Regions from separate parts of the Paenibacillus sp. FSL R10-2736 genome, predicted to be linked through region 2. Evidence: predicted binding sites of a transcription regulator. Region 2 holds the regulator's gene; each other region holds the start of a gene.
What was found. Region 2 encodes Rex, which represses fermentation and respiration genes when NADH is low (regulators of the CRP and FNR family bind a similar motif). Its sites were predicted from a motif close to TTGTGAAATATTTCACAA; they were not measured.
Positions count from the first base shown of each region.

Region 1: the regulator Rex is predicted to act here: its motif matches at 2,902-2,919, upstream of adhE (bifunctional acetaldehyde-CoA/alcohol dehydrogenase).
Region 3: the regulator Rex is predicted to act here: its motif matches at 5,025-5,042, upstream of NSQ73_RS22960 (flavocytochrome c).
Region 4: the regulator Rex is predicted to act here: its motif matches at 3,667-3,684, upstream of NSQ73_RS18710 (DUF1641 domain-containing protein).

Region 1 is NZ_JBBOBN010000001.1:2,211,948-2,218,174, forward strand. Features, by position in the region: gene NSQ73_RS09175 (carbohydrate ABC transporter permease) at 1-77, shown strand, start outside; gene NSQ73_RS09180 (carbohydrate ABC transporter permease) at 79-951, shown strand; gene NSQ73_RS09185 (ABC transporter substrate-binding protein) at 1,085-2,551, shown strand; gene adhE (bifunctional acetaldehyde-CoA/alcohol dehydrogenase) at 2,995-5,616, shown strand; gene pflB (formate C-acetyltransferase) at 5,876-6,227, shown strand, end outside.
Region 2 is NZ_JBBOBN010000001.1:2,459,011-2,465,237, forward strand. Features, by position in the region: gene dinG (ATP-dependent DNA helicase DinG) at 24-2,882, shown strand; gene NSQ73_RS10390 (redox-sensing transcriptional repressor Rex) at 3,102-3,755, shown strand; gene NSQ73_RS10395 (amidohydrolase) at 3,742-5,043, shown strand; gene NSQ73_RS10400 (cell wall elongation regulator TseB-like domain-containing protein) at 5,070-5,591, shown strand; gene NSQ73_RS10405 (aminoglycoside adenylyltransferase domain-containing protein) at 5,903-6,227, shown strand, end outside.
Region 3 is NZ_JBBOBN010000001.1:5,350,651-5,356,877, reverse strand. Features, by position in the region: gene NSQ73_RS22985 (hypothetical protein) at 1-202, shown strand, start outside; gene NSQ73_RS22980 (MFS transporter) at 281-1,501, shown strand; gene dcuS (DcuS/MalK family sensor histidine kinase) at 1,593-3,260, shown strand; gene NSQ73_RS22970 (response regulator) at 3,257-3,979, shown strand; gene NSQ73_RS22965 (hypothetical protein) at 4,421-4,879, opposite strand; gene NSQ73_RS22960 (flavocytochrome c) at 5,059-6,227, shown strand, end outside.
Region 4 is NZ_JBBOBN010000001.1:4,285,365-4,291,591, forward strand. Features, by position in the region: gene NSQ73_RS18695 (SGNH/GDSL hydrolase family protein) at 67-696, opposite strand; gene NSQ73_RS18700 (alpha/beta fold hydrolase) at 924-1,715, opposite strand; gene NSQ73_RS18705 (NAD(P)/FAD-dependent oxidoreductase) at 1,931-3,109, opposite strand; gene NSQ73_RS18710 (DUF1641 domain-containing protein) at 3,150-3,587, opposite strand; gene NSQ73_RS18715 (nitroreductase family protein) at 3,913-4,530, shown strand; gene NSQ73_RS18720 (hypothetical protein) at 4,648-5,301, opposite strand.

The sequences.
Region 1 (6,227 bases), 250 kb from region 2:
CGCTGGGAATGCTGATGTTTGTTGTTCTGGGCGGTTTGGGCATCTTACAGTTCAAGCTTAACAAGGAGGACGACTAGGATGAAGAGCGCAGACAGAGGGATTCTCTCCGAACATGATCTTAAGAAGACCGGCAACAAAATCGTATACGGAATCATGGTGTTTTTCATTCTTTTAATGATTTTCAGCATGCTGTATCCCATATTGATGACCATGTTCAACGGACTTAAGTCCAACGTGGAGGTTAACTCATTTCCGCCGCATTTTTTCCCGCAGGAGTGGCATTTCAGCAACCTTAAGGATGCGCTGGATTATATCAATCTGCCGATGTTCCTGCGGAACACGCTGTACATCTTTGTTGGGAACATGGTAGCTACCCTGGTTGTACTGGGCCTGGCGTCCTTCAGCATCTCGCGGATGAATGTGCCTTACCGCAAGGCCTTCTACTTCTTCTTCCTGATGACGCTGTTTATTCCGGCCACGAGCTATATGATCCCGAACTTTGTCAATCTCAAGGAACTCGGGCTGCTGAACCAGTATGCAGCTTTCTGGCTGCCGGCTGGGGCGAATACCTTCTTCTTCCTGCTGCTTAAGAACTTCTTCGACGGGATTCATCCGGAGATTCTTGAAGCCGCACGGATTGACGGGGCCTCGGAGCCGAGAAGCTTCTTCACCATTGCTGTTCCGCTGTCCATTCCGATTTTTGCAACACTGGCGATCTTTATCTTCTCCACAGCCTGGAACGACTGGTTCTGGCCGTCGCTTGTCATGCACAGTGAGGAGAAGTACACGCTCGCTACAGCGATCTATAAATACGTTATTAATGTAAAAGCACTGAATACTAACATCAAATTTGCCATTCTGTTCCTTGTTTCTTTGCCGCCTATTCTGGTCTTCCTTGTTTTCCAGAAGTTCATTATGCGCGGCGTTTCCCTGTCGGCTGTCAAAGGGTGATCAGAATTATGCTGCAGAAGGATACGGATCGTAAACCTGCACATGAAAGGAATATAAATACACCTCGTTTGTAAACGGTTTCTCTTTTATGATGAATTTGTAAGCTAATTATGAATTGAAAAGGGGAGTTTCAATGCGTAAATTTTCCAGCGTATTAGCATGTCTCCTGGTGACGGGATCGTTATTGTCCGCTTGCGGCGGCAATAATAACGGGAACAAACCGGCGGCAAATGGAGGAGAGGCGACACCTGCACCAGCAGCTACTAATGCAGCAGAGGAGACCGCTACTCCGACAGAGGCACCGGTAGATGATATCACCCAGAGAAAAGTAACGATCAAAATTCACTATCCTACCCCTGACCTTACCGAGGTAAGAGCACAGGAGGATGACAAGATCAAGCGGTTCCAGGAGGTCTATCCGAATGTAGAGATTGTCAAGGATGACTGGCAGTACAATGTAAGCGAAATCGGTGTGAAGATGGCGGCGAATGAAGCTCCTACCTTCTTCAACACCTATGCAACTGAAGCGAAATTCCTGGTCGAGAAGGGCTGGGTCGCTGATGTTACGGATCTGTGGAACAACTATGAATTCAAGGATCAGATTAACCCTGTCTTGCAGAACCAGTTCATTATTGACGGCAAAGTGTATGGCGTAACGCAAAAGGGTTATGTCACTACAACGATGATTAATAAAAAGATGCTGGATGAAAAAGGTGTAGCCGTCCCTCCAATGGACTGGACCTGGGATGATATGCTGAATACCGCCAAAGGTGTAGCGGATACCAAGAAGGGGATCTCCGGTATTGCTCCAATGGGTAAAGGCAACGAAGCAGGCTGGAACTGGACCAACTTCCTGTTCGAAGCAGGCGGTGAAATCCAGAAGATCGAAGGCGGCAAGGTTGTGGCTACATTCAATTCGGATGCCGGTGTGAAGGCGCTGGATTTCTATAAGAAGCTAAGATGGGAAGCCAAAGCTGTTCCTCAGGACTGGGCGCTTGGCTGGGGCGATGCTGTAGGCGCGTTCCAGCAGGGACGTACTGCTATGGTAATGGCCGGATCTGACGGTGTTATCGAGCAGGCGCTCAACCAGGGCGGACTCAAGCCTGAAGATGTACTTACTTACCCGATGCCAGCTGCTGAAAAAGGCGGCAAGCATACCGGCGTACTCGGCGGTGACTATCTGGTTATCAATCCGAACGCCAGCAAAGACGAGCAGGAAATGGCCTTCCGCTATATTACTTTCGATTACTTCTCTGACAAAGGCCTTGAAGCTCTTGACGCGATTATCAGCCAGCGCAAAACGGACGGCAAATACTACATCCCGCCGCTCCTTGATTACTATGCTGCTGATTCCGACTTCGGCAAGAAGACCAAAGCTGTCTATGACAAGTACGACATCGTTTATCAATACAGCCCTGAAATCATGGCGCTGCTGGATGGTAAGCCTGAAGCACAATACAATACTCAGGATTATTACGCAACCATGTCCAATGTAATCCAGGAGCTATTCTCCAAGGATGGTACAGATTCCAAGGCCCAGCTCGACGCTGCAGCCAAAACTGTACAAGAGAAATTCTTCGATACTATCAAAGTGGAATAGTCACTTGCTGAATGAGTGGTTACGATGCTTGATAGAGGATTTATAACGCTAAGGCAGGAGACCCGGTCTCCTGCCTTTTTGCTTGCTCTGATTTATATTTATACTTCTATGTAAGAGAATGCGGCAGGAGAGTAGAGTTGACGAAGATTAGGAAGAACATCAGATAGCACCATTATTCTGGGGGAAAAACAAGGCTGAAGAGCTGGATTCAAGAAAAGCAGGGGAGGCTAGAGGGTGGGCGTTCGCAAATCGGACAAATATAAATGATTTATCACACAACAAATGGAAAATAATCTAGAATATGATCGAATGAAAGCGCTTTGAAAACAAATCAAAAAAAACTTTATACTTTGTGAAAGATTTCACTATACAAGGTGAAAAGGATATGATAAGATAAATGTGTAGAGAAAAACAACCTAAAAATTGACAGGAGGACGAGGGAGATGGCAGTTAAAAACGAAGTCGCCGCCCAAGTGAAACAAACCACCGCTGAAGAATATATTCAGACTTTGGTGGATAAAGCAAAGAAAGCTCATGAAGCGTTCATGGGACTGGATCAAGAGCAAACTAACACAATCGTTCATGCAATGGCGTTGGCCGGACTCGACAAACATATGTACCTGGCTAAGCTGGCCGTTGAAGAAACAGGACGCGGTGTCTATGAAGACAAAATTACGAAGAACATCTTCTCAACTGAATATATCTGGCACGGAATTAAGTACGACAAGACAGTAGGCGTTATTGAGGATAACGTTTATGACAGCTTCCAGAAGATTGCTGAGCCTGTCGGAATCATTATGGGTATCACACCGGTAACCAACCCAACATCCACCACGATGTTTAAAGCTTTGATTTCCGCTAAGACACGTAACCCTATTATATTCGGATTCCACCCTTCAGCGCAAGAGTGTAGTGCGGCAGCCGCCAAAATTCTACATGATGCAGGTGTGAAGGCTGGCGCTCCTGAGAACTTCATCCAATGGATCGAACTTCCGACCATGGACAAAACAAACGCACTGATGAACAATCCTGACGTTGCACTGATTCTGGCAACCGGCGGATCGGCAATGGTTAAAGCGGCTTACAGCTGCGGCAAACCGGCACTCGGCGTAGGTCCTGGTAACGTTCCTGCTTTCATTGAGAAGAGTGCTGACATTGATCAGGCAGTGACAGACATTATCCTTTCCAAAACATTTGATAATGGTATGATCTGTGCTTCCGAGCAAGCGGTTATCATTGAAGAAGCTATTTTTGACCAAGTGAAGAAGAAGATGATTGCGAACGGCTGCTACTTTGTAAACAAAGAAGAAGCTGCCAAGCTGACAAGCGGCGCAATGAATGTAGAAAAATGTGCGGTTAACCCGGCTATCGTCGGCCAATCCGCTGTGAAGATCGCTGAAATGTGCGGAATTCAGGTTCCTGCCGGCACGAAGATCCTGGTAGCTGAACTTGAAGGCGTAGGTACTAAATATCCGTTGTCCGCTGAGAAGCTGAGCCCGGTTCTGGCTTGCTACAAAGTGAAGAACGCAGACCAGGGTATCGAACGCGCAGCTGAAATCGTTGAATTTGGCGGCATGGGCCACAGCTCGGCTATCCACTCGAACAACGAAGAAGTAATCATGAAGTTCTCCAACCGTCTGCAAACCGGACGTATTCTCGTCAACTCGCCATCTACACACGGCGCAATCGGCGATCTCTACAATACTAATATCCCTTCCCTGACACTGGGCTGCGGATCTTATGGACGCAACTCTGTATCGCAAAACGTGACTGCAATCAATCTGATCAACGTGAAAAGGGTGAACCGTCGTACCGTGAATATGCAATGGTTTAAAGTGCCTGACAAGATTTACTTCGAAAAGGGATCCACTCAGTACCTGGCTAAAATGCCTGACATCACACGGGTTGCGATCATCACTGACCCAATGATGGTTAAGCTTGGATATGTTGAGAGAGTTGAGCATTACCTGCGTCAACGCCAGACTCCAGTAGCGATTGAAGTGTTCTCGGAAGTTGAACCGGATCCATCGACAACTACTGTAGAAAAAGGTACAGCCATGATGAACAGATTCCAGCCGGACTGCATCATCGCACTCGGCGGCGGTTCCCCTATGGATGCTGCCAAAGGAATGTGGTTGTTCTATGAACACCCGGATGCAGACTTCAACGGTCTGAAACAGAAGTTCATGGATATCCGCAAACGGGTATACAAATTCCCTAAGCTCGGTAACAAAGCTAAATTCGTTGCGATTCCAACAACTTCCGGTACTGGTTCCGAAGTAACATCGTTCGCAGTTATCACAGACAAGACTACGGGTAATAATACTAAGTACCCGCTGGCTGATTATGAGCTGACTCCAGACGTGGCAATTATCGATCCTGAATTTGTATATAGCTTGCCTAAAACAGCTGTTGCCGATACAGGTATGGACGTATTGACACATGCGATCGAAGCTTATGTATCTGTAATGGCCAGTGATTATTCCGATGGTCTGGCTATCAAGGCTATTCAGCTGGTGTTCCAGTACCTGGAAAAATCCGCATTGCAAGCTGACAAGGTTGCCCGCGAAAAAATGCACAACGCTTCGACACTTGCCGGTATGGCATTTGCTAATGCATTCCTGGGTATCAACCACAGCTTGGCGCACAAATGGGGCGGTCAATACCACACGGCTCACGGTCGTACCAATGCTATCCTGATGCCGCACGTTATCCGTTACAATGCTAAGAAACCAACGAAGTTCGCTGCGTTCCCTAAATATTCGCACTTTGTAGCTGACGAACGGTATGCTGAGATCGCCCGCATTCTAGGATTGCCTGCACGCACTACCGAAGAAGGCGTAACCAGCCTGATCAATGCAATCCGCGACATGAACAAAAAACTCGGCATCGAAGAATCCTTCTCGGCTCTCGGCTTCGATCCTAAGGATTTCGAATCCCGTGTAGATTACCTGGCCGACCGTGCATTTGAAGACCAATGTACAACTGCCAACCCTAAGCTGCCGCTGGTAACTGAGCTTGCCGATGTTTACCGCAACGCATTCTACGGAAGATTCGATAACTAATTTAAGATTGTCTGGAAAAGAATAAGGTTAGGTTAATATGGAACTGGATGGAAGTGACAAATATCACCGAAAGAGTGATATTTGTCACAGTCCTTTTTCAGAAAATAAACTAAAATGTTTATATAAACAAAGATCCCAGTTATGAAGCCGCGATTGTGAATTTTATAACAACCAATAGCTATGGGATCACGAGACACGGGATTAACCTTCAAGCCCGCGATCTCTACAAATATACTAAATATAAATGGAGGGATTTAGCATGTCGGTGATTGAAAGAGAAGTACAAGAGGTTAAGTCGGGTTGGAGAAGTTTTACTAAGGGTACATGGGCTAAGAAAGTTGACGTTAATAACTTTATTGCCAAGAACATCAAGCCTTATGAAGGAAATGAAGAATTCCTGGTAGGTCCTACCAGCAACACCACTGAACTGTGGAAGATTATCTCCCAGCTTAGCAAGGAAGAAAGAGAAAGAGGCGGCGTATGGGATGTATCCCTCGATACTGTCTCCACGATCACTTCCCACAATCCAGGCTACATCGACAAGGACAAGGAACAAATTGTCGGCGTTCAGACTGATGCTCCTTTCAGACGTTCCATTCAACCGTTCGGCG
Region 2 (6,227 bases):
AGTGAAAGGGAATAGAACTTATAATGAAATTTGCCGTGCTTGATTTTGAAACTACGGGAACCCAATCTGTGGGAGAGATCATCCAGGTTGGCCTTGCCATTATAGAGGAAGACAGGTCCATCTCCCGGGTGTATGGTTCCTATGTCAAGCCCGGAGCACCCATTCCTCCTTTTATTACGGGCTTGACCGGAATTACAGACAGTGATGTGCAGGACGCGCCGGAACTTGATGAGATGATGATGGAACTGGTGCCGCTGCTCGATGATGTTGTGCTGGTTGGACATAATGTGGCGTTTGATTTTCATTTCTTGCAGAATGCGCTGGACCGCTGCGGTTATTTGCCGTTTCAGGGCCGGATTCTGGATACTATCGATTTTCTCAAAATATGCTTTCCCTCGCTGACTACCTATCAGCTTGGGTCCGTGAGCAGCCATTTTGGCCTTACGCATGAGCGTCCCCATCAAGCGGACAGTGATGCCCTCGCAACTGCTCTTGTGCTGCTGAAATGTCTGGAGGAGCTGGACAGCCTGCCTCTCCTGACCATCCAGCGGCTCAATGAGCTGTTCGCCGATGAAGACAGTGACCTGGCCTGGTATTTCGACGGTCTGCTGCGTGAGCGCGAAATGGAGACCTTCCAGCCGGAAGGAGACCTGACCTTCTACCGTCAGCTGGCCCTTGCTGTAGGCGACTGGGCAGAGCTGCCTCCGCCGCGGGAGGAAGGATCTGACAACCCGCTGCAGAATATTACCTTCGGGGAGTATATGGAAGAGGTAACCAAGCGCCTGAAGGATACCCTGCCGCAGTATGAGAGCCGTGAAGCCCAGGAACTGATGATCCAGGAGGTCATGACGGCGCTTGATCAGGATAAGCATCTGCTGATTGAAGCAGGAACCGGCACCGGCAAATCGCTGGGCTACCTGCTTCCGGCCATTTATCACAGTGTCCGCAGTAATCAGAAGGTCATGGTCAGCACGCATACGATCAACCTTCAGGATCAGCTGCGTGAGCGCGACATCCCTCTTTTGACGAGTGTTGTGCCCTTCCCATTCAAGGCAGCGATCTTTAAGGGAAGAGGTCACTATTTGTGTCTCCGCAAGTTTGAACATAGAATTAATAAAAGGGACTTCACAAGTCCCAGGGAAGAAGCGCTTACGGCCGCACAGATGATGGTCTGGCTGACCCAGACGGAGACCGGCGATGATGAAGAGCTGAACTTAAGCGGGCGCGGCGGTGATTTCTGGGAGACCGTAGCCAGTGATACCGACTCTTGTCTGGGGCGCTCATGCCCGTGGTTCCGGAAATGTTATTATCACCGGGCCAAGCATGAAGCCGGGATTTCTGATGTGGTGGTGACCAATCACTCCAAGTTATTCGCAGATGTTAAGGCCGGGCATCAGCTGCTTCCGGCTTACGAGCATCTCATCATTGATGAGGCGCATCATCTGGAGGACATTGCCGGCAAACATCTCGGAATGCAGATGAAATACTTCACCGTGGCGCATACACTCACCCGTCTGTACAAGGACAGCCGGAGCGGACAGCTGCCTGCCCTGCGCCAGACCCTGCAATCGTCCGGCAGTGAGCAGGCTTCGGAATGGAGCGGTGTTATCGACCGGATCTATCCGGATCTGCTTACCGTCAAGGAGTCCTGGGATACGCTCAGCGACAAGCTCTTCGGCTTGCTGCCTGAACGCAGCGATGCCGGAGCCGGTGAAGCCGGCCAGCTGGTCGCACGCCTGCAGCCGGGCAAGAAGCCCAAAGAGTGGGAGGAGCTGGCCGCTCTGGAGAATACACTCCACCTCAGCTTGAGCGATATCATCCGCAAGGGTGATAAAATGCTTAGTGAGATGCGTGATACCGACAGCCAGTCTTCTTCGGACAGTCTTGTGACGGATATCGGCGGGTTGTTCAAGGACCTGGCCTCCATCCGGGAGCAGATCCGTTTCTTTATGGGACTGAATGACGAGAATATCGTCTACTGGCTGGAGGGGAGCGGCAATTACCGCGGCAAATCGCTGCAGATGTATGCCGTTCCGGTGGATGTGAGCACCCAGCTCAGGGAGCTGTTCTTCGACAAGAAGAAGAGTATCATCCTGACCTCGGCCACCTTGTCTGTGGATAAGTCATTCCAGTTCATGATAGATAATCTCGGTCTTGGTGAGGCTGCAGAGCAGGGCCGTCTGATGACAGCCCTGCTTCCGTCGCCGTTCAAATACCGTGAGCAGGCACTGCTTGTCATTCCCCGTGATTTCCCGAGTGTCAAGGGAAGCATAGGGGATGCCCGCTTTGTGGATACACTGGTCCATTCTCTGGCAGAAACTGCCGTGGCTACCCGCGGGCGGATGCTGGTGCTCTTCACCTCCTACAAGATGCTGCGCCAGGTCTATGATCCGCTGAAGGAGGCCCTGGCTTCGCAGGATATCGCGGTGCTTGGACAAGGCGTAGAAGGCGGCAGCCGGAGCAAGCTGATCCGGCGGTTCCAGGACAGTACAGCGTCTGTCTTACTGGGTACGAGCAGCTTCTGGGAAGGTGTAGACATTCCCGGGGAAGCTTTGACCTGTCTGGCCATTGTCAGACTTCCGTTCCAGCCGCCTAATCATCCGCTGGCTGAAGCGAAGTCGGAGCTGCTCCAGGCACAGAAGAAGAATCCGTTCATGAAGCTGTCCGTCCCGCAGGCCGTAATCCGCTTCAAGCAAGGCTTCGGGCGGCTGGTCCGCACCGCGCAGGACCGCGGAATCGTTATTGTATATGATACCAGGGTAATCGAATCTTATTATGGGAAGTATTTCCTGTATTCGCTGCCCGGCCCCAAGATGGAGCATATGCTGACGGATCAGATCGTTCCGCGGATTGCAGAATGGCTTGAAGAAGGCGGGGTTTAATAATCCGTCTCCGGTTGATATTATGTATAAGTAATTATTGTTCTGAAGTCCCGTGCTCCACTGCTGCTGCCCAAACGGGCAGTAGTACCCGGAGCACGGTTCCTATAACCGGCTTATCAAGCAGCATATGCTATCAAACCTAAGTGAATGCTTACGAAGCGAGTTTTGCGAAGTTGAATCAAGCAGCATATGCTATCAAAACTTTAAGGAGGAGAAAACATGAAATCGGATAAAATATCGGAGGCCGTCGTTCGCAGACTCCCAGTGTACCTGCGTTTCCTGAACGATCTCCAAAAACGTGAAATCTCAACAGTTTCTTCTCAGGAGCTGGGACAGAAGCTCGATCTCAACCCAGCCCAGATCCGCAAGGACCTGGCTTATTTTGGTGATTTCGGCAGAAAGGGCATTGGGTATGATGTCTCTTATCTGATTGAGAAGATCCGGCATATTCTGAAGCTGGACCAGCAGATTAATGTAGCTCTGGTAGGTGCAGGTAATCTCGGCCACGCCTTGTCGAATTACAATGCCTACTTGAAGGATACGATGAAGATTACAGCTGTATTTGATGCTTATGAGCCTAAGGTAGGCCAGCAGATCAACTCGCTGACTGTTCAGCCGATGAGTGAGTTGGGGGATACCATCCGTGCACAGGGCATCCGCATCGGGATTATTACAGTTCCGGACAGTGAAGCACAGAACGTTGCTGACATTCTGGTAGATTCGGGCATTGAGGCGATCCTGAATTTTGCCCCTGTAATTCTTAAGACTCCGGCCAATATCCGGATTCATGCCGCCGATTTCACTACGGATTTGCAGAGTCTGGCTTATTATTTGCATGACGGAAAGGACGAAGCTGAAGATGAGCAGCAATAAAACCATTATTAAAGACGGCCGTTTTCTGGTACCTGGCAGTGATAAGCCGGTGCTGAGCGGTTTTATGACCATCGAAAATGATCTGATTACTTACATAGGTGAAGATAAGCCTGTAATTGAAGAGGATGCCGAGGTTATTGACGGCAGCCGGCTGCTGTTCATGCCGGGTCTCGTCAACACCCACGGCCATGCGGCGATGTCACTGCTGCGCGGCTACGGCGATGATATGGTACTGCAGGCTTGGCTGCAGGAAAAAATGTGGCCGATGGAAGAGAAATTCACCGGTGATGATGTGTACTGGGGAACCTCTTTGTCCGTTCTTGAGATGCTGAAGGGCGGCACTACGACCTTCCTCGATATGTATGACCATATGGACCGGGTTGCTGAGGTTACCGAGCAGTCAGGCATCCGTGCAGTACTTATGCGCGGTGTTATTGGCCTGTGCCCTGAAGAGGTGCAGAATCATAAACTGGCGGAAGCGATTGCTTTTGCCCGGAACTGGCATGGCAAGGCTGACGGCAGAATTACTGCAATGCTCTCGCCGCATGCGCCTTACACCTGTCCTCCGGAGTTCTTCATGAAGTTTGTCCAGGCGGCTCATGATCTTGATCTGCCGATGCACACGCATATGTCCGAAACGCGTCATGAGGTGGAGCAGAATGTGGCCGATTACGGCCTGCGTCCGGTCGCTCATCTGGAGAAGCTGGGAATGTTCACCCGGCCGTCCCTGATCGCCCACGGTGTTCATCTGAATGATGAAGAGATTGAGATTTTGGCCCGCCACAATGTTGGCGTATCCCACAATCCCGGCAGCAATCTGAAGCTGGCCAGCGGAGTAGCCCGTGTTCCTGAGCTGCTCAGAGCAGGCGTTAAGGTCTCCCTGGGTACGGACGGTGCAGCAAGCAACAACAACCTGGATATGTTCGAAGAGATGCGTCTGGCCGCGTTGATTCACAAAGGCGTAAGCGGTGATCCAACAGCAGTACCGGCTCCAGAGGCGCTGCTGATGGCGACCGAATATGGTGCACAGTCTATTTTCCTGAACCAGGTAGGCCGGCTTGCAGCAGGGATGAAGGCCGACTTCATTGCGATTGATATTGATCAGCCGCATTTGCTGCCGCATACCGATCTTTTGTCCCATGCGGTATATTCAGCCAGTGCCAAGGATGTGGAGCATGTCTGGGTGAACGGCAAACAGATTGTGAAGCACAGACAATGTCTGACACTAGATGAAGAAGCCATCCGCCGCAAAGCGCAGGAAACGTTCGAGGGGCTGCTTAAACGGTAATACAGGTTATATGGAAAGGAAGCTGCATGTTGAAGAAGAGGAGAAAATGGCTTCCGCTGGGGATTTCCCTGGTTCTGCTCCTTCTGTTCGGACTAAGCCAGTTTTATGCCTACATTATGAAGGATCAGTGGAACGAGCGGAGTGAAGCCAAAGAGATTGCCAGAGCGCGCGCCGGCTTAACTGAGGTATCCAAAGCACAGAAATCCGTCTGGGATGAAAATGCGATTTACTGGGTGCTTACCGGAAAAAATGATGCAGGAACCGAGCTGATGGTTTGGGTCCGCTTTACCAAGGACGGCCAGCCAGCCGGAGGCGACAACGATTTATACGCAGAGGAGCTCAGCAAAGGGACTTCTGAGGCGCAAATCCGTGATATTATAGCTGCCCAGCTTCCGGGTATTACGATTAAGCGGCTGCTGCCGGGAGTGTATAACGGAGAATATGCCTGGCAGCTGTTCTACAAAAAGGACGGCAGGTTCTATTACAGCTTCTATCGCTTCACAGACGGCAGTGCCATCGGTGAAGGGTACAGCCTGCCCAACCGGTAAGCGGCAGCAAGAATGGTCTACAGCAGGAGCGGGGGGACAGTTGAACTGTTCTCCCGCTTTTTATATTAATATAAGCCGTAATTTAAAAGGTTCTTCAAGGGAGAGAACAATCATTAAATATTCTTGGACTTGTGGCCTACTTGGAGCTATGGCTTAATAATAGGGGAGGAATAGATGAATCCATTTCGATGGCATGACAGCTGGATAGCATCAATCAGTATATACGATGATACATACCGGAATGTCATATCGGAAGTATTCATTCCCGGCATCTGCTTCATACATAATTGATATTCAGGAGGATCATAACTTTGGAAATTCTAGCCTATTTAGATCAGGCGGTAACGTTGTTCAAGGAGGAGCTGGGGGCAAATTTGTCCGGAATTTATCTGCACGGTTCGCTGGCCATGGGCTGTTTTCATCCGGATCGAAGTGATATTGATCTGCTGATTGTCGTACACGACAAGCTGCCTGTAGAGGTCAGCCGGAAACTGGCCAAGAAAGTGATAGCTTATCACGACAGTCTGCCGAACCGGCGCGGGGTTGAGCTAACTATTGTATTGAAGAAATATTTGAAGAACTTTGTGCATCCGACGCCCTTTGAGTTTCACTTCTCGGACTTTCATCTGGACCGGT
Region 3 (6,227 bases), 2.9 Mb from region 2:
TGAGCTGATGCTTCACTCCGGCACACAGCAGGTAAGCGGATTTACCCCGGCAACGCCGGAAGCGCTGGGCGGCGGAGCCGTGCTGAAGCCGCCGTTCTCGCTGAATCTGTTCGTATGTCCTTCCTGCTTCCATGTGCAGCACAGTCTGGCACAGGAAGACCGCATTCAGCTTGTGCGCAATCTCAGCACTGCATCGGAGTAAGCTTCGGATTCATGCTTTACCTGTAATTTGGACATGTTATGTTTACATGAGATGTCCAGAATAGCAGGGAGGTATAGCATGAGGAGGTTATTACGTAACCAGGCGGCGCTGCTGCTCGCCGTGGGCGGGCTCTACCTGCTGGCTACAGTGCTGGCAGGTACTTTTTTGAACGTATATTTGTGGAAAAGCCGGCAGAACTTCGCCATGATCGGCTGGTTTACGGTTGCCCAGCAGCTCGCAGTCGGACTAAGCTTCTGGCTGGGCGGCAAATGGGTGAAGGAGCATAACAAAATGAATGCCCTGCGGCTGGGAATTGCCGTTTCGGGCTTTTTTTATTTGCTGGTGCTCTGGCTGCGCGGAGAAGCGGTGTATTATATCTGGCCGCTGGGACTCATTCTCGGTCTTTCAATCGGGTTCTACTGGCTGGCTTTTAATATTGTTTTCTTTGAGATTACCGAGGCGGGCAACCGCGATTTCTTCAACGGCTGGATGGGACTGCTGGGTTCGCTGACGGGCATTGTCGGTCCGTGGGTATCCGGTAGTCTGATCTCCTTGTGGCATGGGGACAAGGGCTACCGTATTGTGTTTATCCTGTCACTGTGCATCTATGGAGTGGCTGCTGTACTCAGCTTTGGGCTGGAGAAGCGGCCGCGCGGCGGAACTTACCTGTGGCTGGAGCCCTGGCGCGAGCTTAGCCGCAAGGAGAGTCCCTGGCGGCCCGCTGCGGCGGCGCTGCTGTTCCAGGGAGTAAGGGAGGGCGTATTCTCGTTCCTGATCGGACTGCTGGTCTATATTGCGGCCCGTGAGGAGAGTAAGCTTGGGCAGTTCGCGCTGATTACCTCGGCAGTTTCTTTGATCAGCTACTATGCGGCCGGTAAATGGTTCAAGCCTGGAACCCGCTTCAGGGGGATGCTGGCAGGCAGTCTGCTGCTGGCCGTTTTCATTCTGCCGCTTCTGTGGAAGGTGAATTACGCCACGCTGTTAATTATGGGAATTGGAACCTCGCTGTGCATCCCGCTCTACATGCTGCCGATGACGTCTACCAGCTTCGATCTGATGGGTGTCTCTGAAGAGAGTGCCGGCAAACGGGTGGAGCTGGTTGTGCTTAGAGAGCTGAGTCTGATGACCGGGCGGCTGATAGGCCTGCTTATATTCATTGCTGTGCTGTCGGTCAATCAGTCCCCGCAGGCTGTCACTTGGCTTATGCTGCTGCTGGGAACGGCTCCGCTGTGGGGCTGGCTGGTGCTGCGGCGGTTGCTGAAGCAAGGAGCCGGGCTTAAGCATACCAAGATAACTTGAGCTGAACAGATCCGGGTGCAGGTGCTGAACCGGCTTGGATCTAGCCGGGATAACCTGTACAAATGTTATTTATGAGGAGGCATGGGCATCCTTGGCCAAGAAAAAAAGCTACAGCCTAAGGACAACGGTAGCGGTAATGGTATCTGCTGTTGTAGTCCTGGTGCTGCTGGTCTTATATATTATATTCCGCAATCAGATTATTCCCCAGACCCGGCATGCGCTGGAGGATAAGGCCATTACGATTGCCCGCACGATTGCCCTGATGCCGCTGCTCTCAGAGGGCTTAAGCGAAGGGAACAGCAAGGGGATTCAAGCCTACACCTCCAAGATTACACGCCGTAATGATATATTGTTTGTAGTGGTGATGGATATGAACAGCATTCGGTATTCGCATCCGGATGCCTCCAAGGTAGGACTGCCCTTCGTGGGAGGCGGGCAGGAGGCTGCGCTGCGCGGACAAGAGAGCATCTCCGAAGGAACAGGGACGCTCGGGAATTCGTTGCGGGCATTCGTGCCGGTCTATGACGGCAGAGGGCATCAGCTCGGGGTCGTAGTAGCTGGACTGTCGATGGACAGGGTGCAGCGTCTGGTCAGGCAGAATGAATGGACGATTATTGCCATTCTGGTCTCAGGCGCGCTGTTTGGGGCCGGAGGCGCTTTTGTTCTGGCGAGGAGGATCAAGCAAATGATGTTCGGCATGGAGCCTGCCGATATTTCCAGACTCCTGCAGGAACGCAGCGCCATGCTGGAATCCATTCGCGAGGGGATTATTGCGATTGACCAGGAAGCGCGCATTACGCTTATCAATATGGAGGCGCACCGGCTTCTCAAGGCGGCAGGGATCAACGGCGCTGTTGTAAACCGGCAGATTGCCGATTATTGGCCAGAGCTGCGTCTGGAGCATGTGCTGGCCAGCGGGGAAGGCAGGCAGGACCAGGAGCTGGAGCTGGGCGGTGTCTCCCTGCTCGTAAGCAGCCTGCCGGTCCGCGTAGCCGGCGAGATTGCCGGAGCCATCGCTACATTTCGTGACAAGACTGAGCTGGCAGTTCTGGCCGAACGGCTGTCGGGTATTTCTGTCTATGCAGACGCCCTGCGGGCAGGTGCCCATGAATTCATGAACAAGCTGCATGTGATTATGGGCATGACGCATATGGGCTTATATGACGAGCTGCAGCAGTATATTCTGGGAACGGCAAATAACTACCAGCAGGAGATCGGGGCCATCACGAGACAGATTAAGGACCCGGCTATGGCAGGTTTTCTGCTGGGTAAGCTGAGCCGGGCGCGCGAGACGGGAATTGAACTGCTGCTGACTGCGGACAGTTATCTGCCGGAATCGGCAGATTCGCAGGTTATTCATGAGCTGATTACGATTGCCGGGAATTTGCTGGACAATGCGATGGAAGCGCTGGGCGGCCCGGGACCTGATGAACACAGCAGCGATGTATACAGCAGAGATGTACACGGCAGAGATGTACACAGTAATAAGCGGATCGGACTTGCTTTTCACTATGAAGAGGGAAGGCTGCTGTGTGAGGTTAGCGACAACGGCCCGGGGATTCCGGAGGCACTCCGGGAGCAGATCTTCGTCCAGGGCTTCTCATCCAAGGGGGAACACCGGGGAATCGGACTGTACTTAGTCAGGAAGAGTGTAGATAAACTGCAGGGACATCTTCAGATTGCCGCCTGCGGCGGCGGGCAGGGAACCACGTTCATCGTTGATGTGCCATATGCTGCAAAGGGTGAGGAGAGCCAATGAACATTAAAGTGCTGATTGTAGAAGATGACCCGATGGTAGCGAAATTCAACCGCCATTATCTCGAACAGGTCCAGGGCTTCGAGTTCGCGGGCTGGGCGGCTTCAGGAGATGAGGCCTTGAAGATGCTGGCGGAACAGGAGATCGATCTCCTGCTGCTGGATATCTATATGCCCGGTACCAGCGGGCTTCAGCTGTTGTCCACGCTCCGGGAGCAGGGAAGCAAGGCGGATATCATTGTGATCTCCGCCGCCAGCGATAATGCAAGCATCCGCAAGGCGCTGCAGAACGGGGCTGTGGATTACCTGATCAAGCCATTTGAGTTTGCCCGTTTTCAGGCGGCTTTGTCGGCATACCGCGAAGACTTTCGGTTAATGCACAAGGAGCATCTGAGCCAGGAACAGCTGGATAAGCTGCTGCGCCATTCCGCTCCGGAGGCTGAAGAAGACAAGACTGGGGCGCAGAGCCTGCCCAAAGGTCTTACCGAAGGCACACTGGAGAGCATCTGGGATACGATTAAGCAGCTGCAGAATCCGGTATTCTCCACTGAAGATATCAGCAGCCAGGCGCCGATTTCGCGGATTTCTGTCCGCAAATATCTGGCTTTTCTGACCGAGGCAGGCATTCTGGAGATGGAGCTCAGCTACGGCGGGGTAGGCAGACCGGTATATATGTACAAGGTGAAGCCGGAGGGGCATGAACTTATAAGTAAATATAGATGAGCGGCTGGTAAATTGGACAGCGGGTGGTTAGTGGTTAATGGAGGGCCTTCGGGTCCTTTTTTGTTGCCTGGGAGATTGTGATCGGGGAAATTGTTGATATTTCAAGCCTGTAAGTGAAGCGGACTGAGAAGCCGCTATATTTCCAAATAACCGTTTTATGAGGATGAAACGGACTGAGATTCCCTTATCCTGTTCATTCGGGCCGGAAATGAGCTATGTCTGGTCAAATAAGCGATTCTGAGTCCGATTAGTCAACGAATCCGCCTGATCTGCCCAAATAACGGAATTTCAGTCCTCTACATCAAGGAATTAATGAATAAGATTACAACTTCTACTAATTCTACTAATATGGAGTCATGGCCGCCCCAACACTGCCAGCTATGACTCCATGTTTAATTCTGATTCTATATGTTAGCAAAGGTGATTTATGCAGCCCTGCGATCAGGCAAAAGCCAGCTTCAATGCCTGCGGATGGAAGGAACCCATAATTTTATAAGCTTTTAAATGCGGATTGTTCATATCATTATCGTAAATAATCATATGCTGCCTGCCCTTGAGAATGATATCAAACCGCTGCTTCCGGTCAGCCTGTACGATGGTAATATAATAGCTGTATTTGTTGTCTGTGCTTACATTCCGCGCTGATTTCATTAACCGGACGTCGGCGAAATCATCACATATTTGTTTGATGGCCTCCGGCTCCGTAACCACAATATCCTTCTGTTCACCGGGAACAGAGGACAGACGGGTGATTTCAAGGGAGGCGATATCCTCCAGCCGGATGGTTCTGGCCACCACTTTTTTGAAGGAAGTGTAACGGTTTGCTGTATAGGTCATTAGAGAAACACCAGCTGCGGTCAGGATGGCGCCGGCAAGCATATATTTTTTGCTTTTGTCCATGGTTCAGTTCCTCCTAGTCATACGATTGTGTAAGTCCCAATTATAAAACTATAAACATCCGCACGCAAATTCACTTACTTTAGTTACTTAATGATTTCTTTAATTACGTAAGCTTCCAAGGACAGCCCTTTTGCGGATATGATAATTGTGAAAATATGCACAAGGGGGCAAGCGTTACTATGAAAAAGAGATATGCAGCGACTCTTATACTCGTTCTTTCCGTTATGCTGGTTATCGCAGGCTGCGGTAACAACAATGCTAACGGCAGTGTCAATGAGAGCAAGGGTAAGAACAGCGCAACCACAGAGCCTGCAGCAACCACTGCACCTAAAGAGACAGCCGAAGCCGTATCGGGAGCATCCGAAGCGAGCTATACACCGTACGATCAGTTAAAAGATAAATATGATATCATCATTGTGGGCGCAGGCGGTGCCGGAATGTCGGCGGCGCTGGAAGCCAAGGCTAACGGCATGAACCCGGTTATTCTCGAGAAAATGCCGGTTGCCGGCGGTAATACTACCAAATCCTCCTCGGGTATGAACGCTTCGCAGACGAAGTTCCAGAAGGAGCAGGGCATCGAGGATACCAATGATCTGTTCTATGAAGAGACACTGGCAGGCGGCCATGATACGAACAACAAGGAGCTGCTCCGCTTTTTCGTGGACAATTCCGCAAGTGCCATTGACTGGCTGGATTCGATCGGAATCCGTTTGAACAATATTACGATTACCGGCGGAATGAAAGAGAAGCGCACCCACCGTCCGGAAGACGGCTCAGCAGTCGGTCAATATCTGGTTGCCGGACTCGTAAGAAATGTACAAGAGCAAGGGATTCCCTTGTTCGTTAATGCGGACGTGAAGGAACTTACAGTGCAGGATGGCAAGGTGAACGGCGTCAAGGTGTTGTTCAACCAGGCCGATGAGAAAACAATTACCGGATCAGCAGTGATCGTAACAACCGGCGGATTCGGCGCTAATATGGAGATGATTACCGAAGTCAGACCTGACCTCGAGGGTTATGTGACCACGAACCAGATCGGCAGCACAGGCGACGGCATCCGGATGATTGAACAGGCTGGCGGCACAACGGTAGATCTGGATCAGATTCAGGTACACCCGACTGTACAGCAGGAGAAATCCTACCTGATCGGTGAAGCGGTCCGGGGCGAAGGTGCAATTCTGGTGTCCAGCGAGGGCAAACGTTTCGGCAACGAAATGGATACTCGTGATAAAGTGACAGCTTCCATCAATACACTTCCGGAGAAATCAGCGTATCTGGTGTTTGATTCCGGCGTGAAATCCCGCGTCAAAGCGGTGGACCAGTACATCAAGATGGGTGTAGTCAAAAC
Region 4 (6,227 bases), 1.8 Mb from region 2:
TGCATACGCAGGAACCGGTCTGTGCAGCAAATTCAATATGTAGGGAATTTCCCGCTATACTCTGTTTTAGCTTATAGCCCCTACAGCCTTCATCCAGGCCTCTGCAATCAGCGCATGGCCGGCAGGTGAAGGATGTACGCCATCCCCGGCCCAGAAGGCAGGCTCGGCCTTAACCGATGCGGCGGCGAACAGTCCATCCAGCGGGACCAATGCAGCGCCATATTCACGGGCCAGCTCACGGACCACATGAATTTTCGGGTCCAGATCCTTACGCCAGCCCTTGCGGTCTTCCGGCACCGGCAGTACGAACGGCTCAACCAGTACCAGCTTGGCATCCAGGCTCTGCTTGGTGCGTTCAATCAGATCACGGTAGGAAGCCTCGAACTCAGCCGCTGTCGTCTCCTGCCCGGAATCGAACCAGCGCCAGGTATCATTAACACCGATATAAATCGACACCCAGGTCGGCTTCAGCTCCAGACAATCCCGGTCCCAGCGCTCCTGCAGATCCACGGCGCGGTTGCCGCTGATGCCGCGGTTGATGAAGCTAAGGTTCTTCTCCGGATACTGCAGCCCAAGACGAGCGCCCGCCATCAGCGCGTAACCTACACCTAGCGATGAAGCGTCTGCGTAATTGCGGCCGCAATCCGTGATACTATCACCCTGGAACAGGATGATATCGTTCTTTTGAAATGGCATGCCTGAAATCCTCCTATGAAAACATCTGTAATGGTATAAACATCAACATTATAACAAATAGATTTTCCTGCGAATACGTTTTCATTACACATTTACGGAGTAAATCTGTTCACGGCTCTAAGCGCTTCATGCAGGGCAGTATTCAGGTTGCCTTCTGCTGCTCCTTGTGGCGCTGTGCAATCAAGCTAATCACCAGTACTGTGAAGGTTCTTGTGAAGACGCTGATATCAGTGATTAAGCTCGTTGGATTGAGCTTGTATCATCCCTATAATTTCTTCAATGACGAGCCCGGGCTGGTCATGATGGATATAATGCCCGCTGCTTCCGGCGATCACCTGCCTGCTGGCCGCAGATAATTCCAGGAACTCCGCCTGGTTCTTCTGCTCAATCTCCAGTATCGCGTGTGCCGGCCAGTCTGATCCATCCTCATCCGCAAGCCCCCTGGTTATTACCGACAGCGGAACCTGGCTTGGCATGGAACCCCGGGCAGCAGAGATCTGCTTATAGCTCTGCATCTTATCGATCCGCTCCCTATTGAGCGAAGGGTTCAGCAGGTACGCCCGGTTCGCAGCGATATGCTGACGGGGCAGCACCTGCTCATAAGTAAGCTCCTTATATTCGCCTGCAGCATCTATCAGTACAATTCCCGCAGTCCGCTCAGGATAGCAGCAAGCGAAGAGTCTGGCTACCAGACCGCCAAAGGAATGACCGACCAGAATGTAAGGGGCTTTAATATCCAGCAGTGCAAGCAGCCGGTACAGCTCCTCCACCAGATCATGGCAGGAGCGCGGCCCCGGCACTCCCGGGCTGGTCCCGGTACCGGGTCTGTCATAAGCGAGGGTTGAGGCATGCTGCGCAATATTCTCCTGGACACCGCTCCAGGAATCGCAACCATCCCCTAATCCGGAAATAAAGATGACAGCAGGCGCACGGTATGCAGAATATTTATAATACAATCCGCGGCCCTGCCCGTCCGTTTGAACCTCCATCCAATTGCATGTAAATCCGTTCTGAATCATCTTCTCCTCCTAGTGCTGCGCAAAAAGCTCATATAAAGGATGTATGCCTCATTCAGGATAAAGGTCCTTCCAGTAATTTACTATGTAATTTCACACAGCTCTCCTTTTACAGTCTGAATTCATGAAAAATCCCCTTCAACTGCCTGCCGGCGCTTAAAGGGGATGATCTGCCGCATGGAAGCGGCTTGCTATAGGTATAGATGGTTAGGAGAGAATTAATAGGCCAGACTGAACAACCCGTGAATATGGGTCAAATACCGGATATTGCTTGCTTCCTTCATCAGCGTTGCCGGCAGACCCTTCAGCGGTGTGGAATTGCCGCCGACAATCGCTACTCCGTCTCTGCGTCCCAGACTGGCAAGTGTCCCGGAATTCACCGGACTGAAGGTCTCGGAGGCTTTATCATTCAGGTAAGCGTAAAGGTTATAACCGATCAGTTCACCCATCTGCCAGGCGATTTGTGCCGTTGGCGGATACGGACGGCCGTCCGGTGCGAACACAACCGCACTGTCACCGGCTACAAATACATTCTGGTGTGAAGTGGATTGCAGGAACTCATTCACGGTTGCGCGGCCGCGGTTCACTTCAAGCCCGGACTCACCGATCAGCGGGTTGCCCTGCACGCCGCCGGTCCAGACGAAGGTATTCGCCACAATCTGGCGGCCGTCCTTCAGATCAATGGTATTGCCTGCTACATTAGTAACAGGAAGACCTGTCAGGAACTGAACTCCCCGTTTCTCGAGGCTGGTTGTAGCGCGCTCAATCAGATGATCCGGCAGAACCGGAAGAATCTTCGGTCCGGCTTCTACGAGCATCAGCTGGATCTCAGCCGGATTCACTCCATATTTCTTAGTCAGCTTGGGCAGTACATCGGCAATTTCACCTACAAGCTCAACACCTGTCAAGCCGCCCCCGCCGATCAGGATGGTTGCATCGGCCGCATTGCCGCTTTTGGCATATTCACGAATCCGTTCTTCAATATGTCCGTGAATCCGCAGTGCATCCGCCGCCGATTTCAGCACCATGCTGTACTGTTCAAGTCCCGGAATGCCGAAATAAGCCGTCGTGCTGCCCAGACCGACAACAAGAGCATCATAAGTCAGCATTACACCATCCGAGAGGATGATTTGCTTGTTCTCCACCGAGAACGAATTAACCTTGGCAATCTTCAGATCGATATCCTTACCGGCGAACAGCTTGGCAAGCGGCATGGCAACCGCCTGTTCAGAAGCACTTCCTGCTGCAAGGCGGTGTAGTTCGGTAATGATCTGGTGTGTCGGATACTGATTAACCACTGTAACTCTGGCTTCAGCTTTGCTCATATATTTGCGCACGGTTAGCGCACTCAATAAGCCGCCGTAACCTGCACCTAGAATAACTATGTGTTTTGACATCATATTTCCTCCATCCCTACGATTAAGAATTGAACAATAATTACTTACCGGATTGGCGTTCGCCGCTGACCTGCAGGTATGCATTCATGAAACGGAGCACGTTTTGTACCTGCGGGTCCTTGATCATTTTCATCATGCCAAACAGGCTGATGGTTTCACTGCTTGCATCCGCGCGGTCTTTCGCTTCAATAACTGTAGCCGCCAGATTCTTGACAGAGCCTACCACAGGACCTGCCATCTCCTTGATTGCGCCTACTGTATCATTTTTCAATACTTCATCCGTTGCAACCGACTGTACGAAATCGACCGATTTGGTTAATACATTCACCAGTTGGGTAATCTGCGGCAGCTGCTCCACCAGAAGAATCAGGGATTCCTGAACTTCCGGCTTCAGAAGCTGATTCAGCAAATCCTCTTGTGGAAGGCCTGCTGCGGGTATTTCTTGTTCCAAAGGGGTTTGGGTAATGGTTTCTGACATATTGAAGTCTCCTTTACAATGGCATTGCTGCTTAAAAGTATTCATCCACTGAAACTATGTGACTATTATAACATTCCGGTTGTAATAAATGTCACAATGTTTTTGGCTTTATAGCCTTATTTTGTGATTATAATCACTTCTTTTCTCGCTTTTTCAAAATTTATCGACTATTTGAACTAAAATTCACAATTCACAGTCGGTTAACCATTGACGTACGCTTGTAGTTGTGATATTTTAAGCAAGTAACTTATTGTAAGCTTATTTATTAATATCAGCTATTGATTATTACTAACCAACATACATATCACAATGGAGGTCATTATTTATGAGTACTTTTTCAGAATTGGTTCAGTCCCGCAGATCGGCTATGAATTTCGTTGAAGGGGTAAAAATCCCACAAAATGAGCTGGAGGAGATGTTCTCACTGGCCCGCCTGGCTCCATCGGCCTTCAACCTGCAGCATGCCCACTACAAAGTCATCAGCGATGACACTGTGAAGGAAGAAATCCGTAAAGGTGCGTACGGCCAATACAAAATCCACACCGCCTCGGCTGTCATCGTCGTGCTGGGTGACAAAAACGCCTACCAGCAGGCTCCAGAAATCTATAGCGGACTTAAAATGCTGGGAGCCATGAGCGAAGAGGATTACGACCGCACCATTCAGTCTATTAATGATTCTTATACTGGAAAAGACGCTTTCCAGCGGGATGAAGCAATCCGCAATGCTTCCTTGTCAGCTATGCAGTTCATGCTGATTGCCAAAGACAAGGGCTGGGATACCTGCCCGATGATCGGTTTTGATCCGGAAGCGGTGAAAGCTACCCTCGGGCTCAGCGACAACTTCGTTCCGGTAATGCTGATTACGATCGGCAAAGACAACAAGCACAAAATTAGACCGCGCGGCTACCGCAAGCCGGTTAATGAGTTCGTTGAATTTATCTGAGCCTACCCCCGGTCAAGCGAAGTCCCTGTTTAATAGTTGACAGCAAAAAGGTCTTCCGGCACTTAACCGGAAGACCTTTTTGCTGTGATTTTATAAGATAAAACTTCAGCCTGATGATTATTTGGCATAATGCAATATAGCCGCTGCCGCGCGTTCCCGCCGCTCCGCATCGGGACTGTGCAGGGCAGTCTTCAGAACAGCCAGCGCCTCAGCTATTGTGGCTTCATCCACACGGGCCGGGGAATGAGCAGTCTCCATATCGCCAGCCGAAGAATCTGCAAGCCACAAATCCATTCTTGCTACAGGCAGCACCCCTGAATAGCGGGTAACCTCCTGATCCGAAGCAAGCAGTGCTTGTACTGCAGAATTTACAGCTGTACGGGGCAGACTCTTCAGCCAGGTTACCCCGCGCCGGTGCGCAGTTCCGCCCTCCACACTCTCCTGCCGGGCATCATAGAAATAATCACCCAGATCGCCAAGGTATACCCATTCCTCATCCGCAATCAGCACATAATCCCCGTCCTGCATCACGTTGACGAACGTGTCTAAACTGCTGAGAGCTTCTTCCAGCTCCAGCTCCTGCTCCTGCTCCTGCTCCTGCTCCTGCTCCTGATAAGCTCCGGATGCAACCAGCGCGCTGCGGATATCCTCTCTCCCGCTGGACTCCAGATTTGCAATAACGGGATCTCCCGCACATACATAATTATCCTCCAGAAAAGACTTGATTAACCTGCTGCGGGTTCCGTCAAGCCTCACTCCAAACAAACTCATCCTTTTCTTCCTCCTTCAAATGCCCGGATAGCTGAACCGCAACATAACAATCAGTAAATTATACAGCAAACGGCAACGCTTTTGCCGTCCATTTTATAAGACAGCACTGTTCCAGGGCACCAAATTTGCCTGCAGGTGAATCAAGCTAGAGATTGTGAAGCTACCTGCGGACAAATCATGCTGAGCTAAGAAGCTTGGCAATTGCACTGTTCCTCACCTGAGCTTGGCTGGAGATTAGCGGGAGATTGGCTGAAGCATCACGGGCTCATGAACGCATCAGCTCGTGAAGAGGACTGAGATTCCGTTATTTGCGAAGAAATGGCGAATTCGCAGGACATTCGGACTGAGATTCCGTTAGAGTATTTATCCCTCCTTGCAGCGACTGGGTTACGTTGGATCAAGTTTAGAGGGAATAACTATTGTTCGGAATCCTCCTAAAAAACTAAGGATAAGGAAGCATAATAGCGCTTACATGATCTTACAGTGAAAAATAACCGCAAATTTAAAGTATTCGCCTTTTTACGGCTGCGGCATATCACGGTATAATACAGGTATCAACTCAAGGAACCATACACTGCGGTAAGAACGCATGCGGGGGCAGAATCTCCGGCAGTCCTCTTAAGCAGCTGTACTCCCTGAGCTTGAGACTATATCTTTGATCCTGGCGTTACAGCTTTCAATCCATCCCTACACGAAATGGTATGAGCTTCTTAAAGCTCAAAAGCCCACAATCAATCCTATCGTGGTCAGCGGATGAATTAGAGAAGATTTAACGGGCAGGATAGGCAAATTTACTGCCGCCTCGGACGATTTCTACCCGGCTGAGTACAAAGGATAGGATAAGGAGTCTGAGAAGAACATGGGTATAGTGGTTATAATATAAACCTCTATTGTTGATGAAGCTATCAATAATAGAGGTTTATATG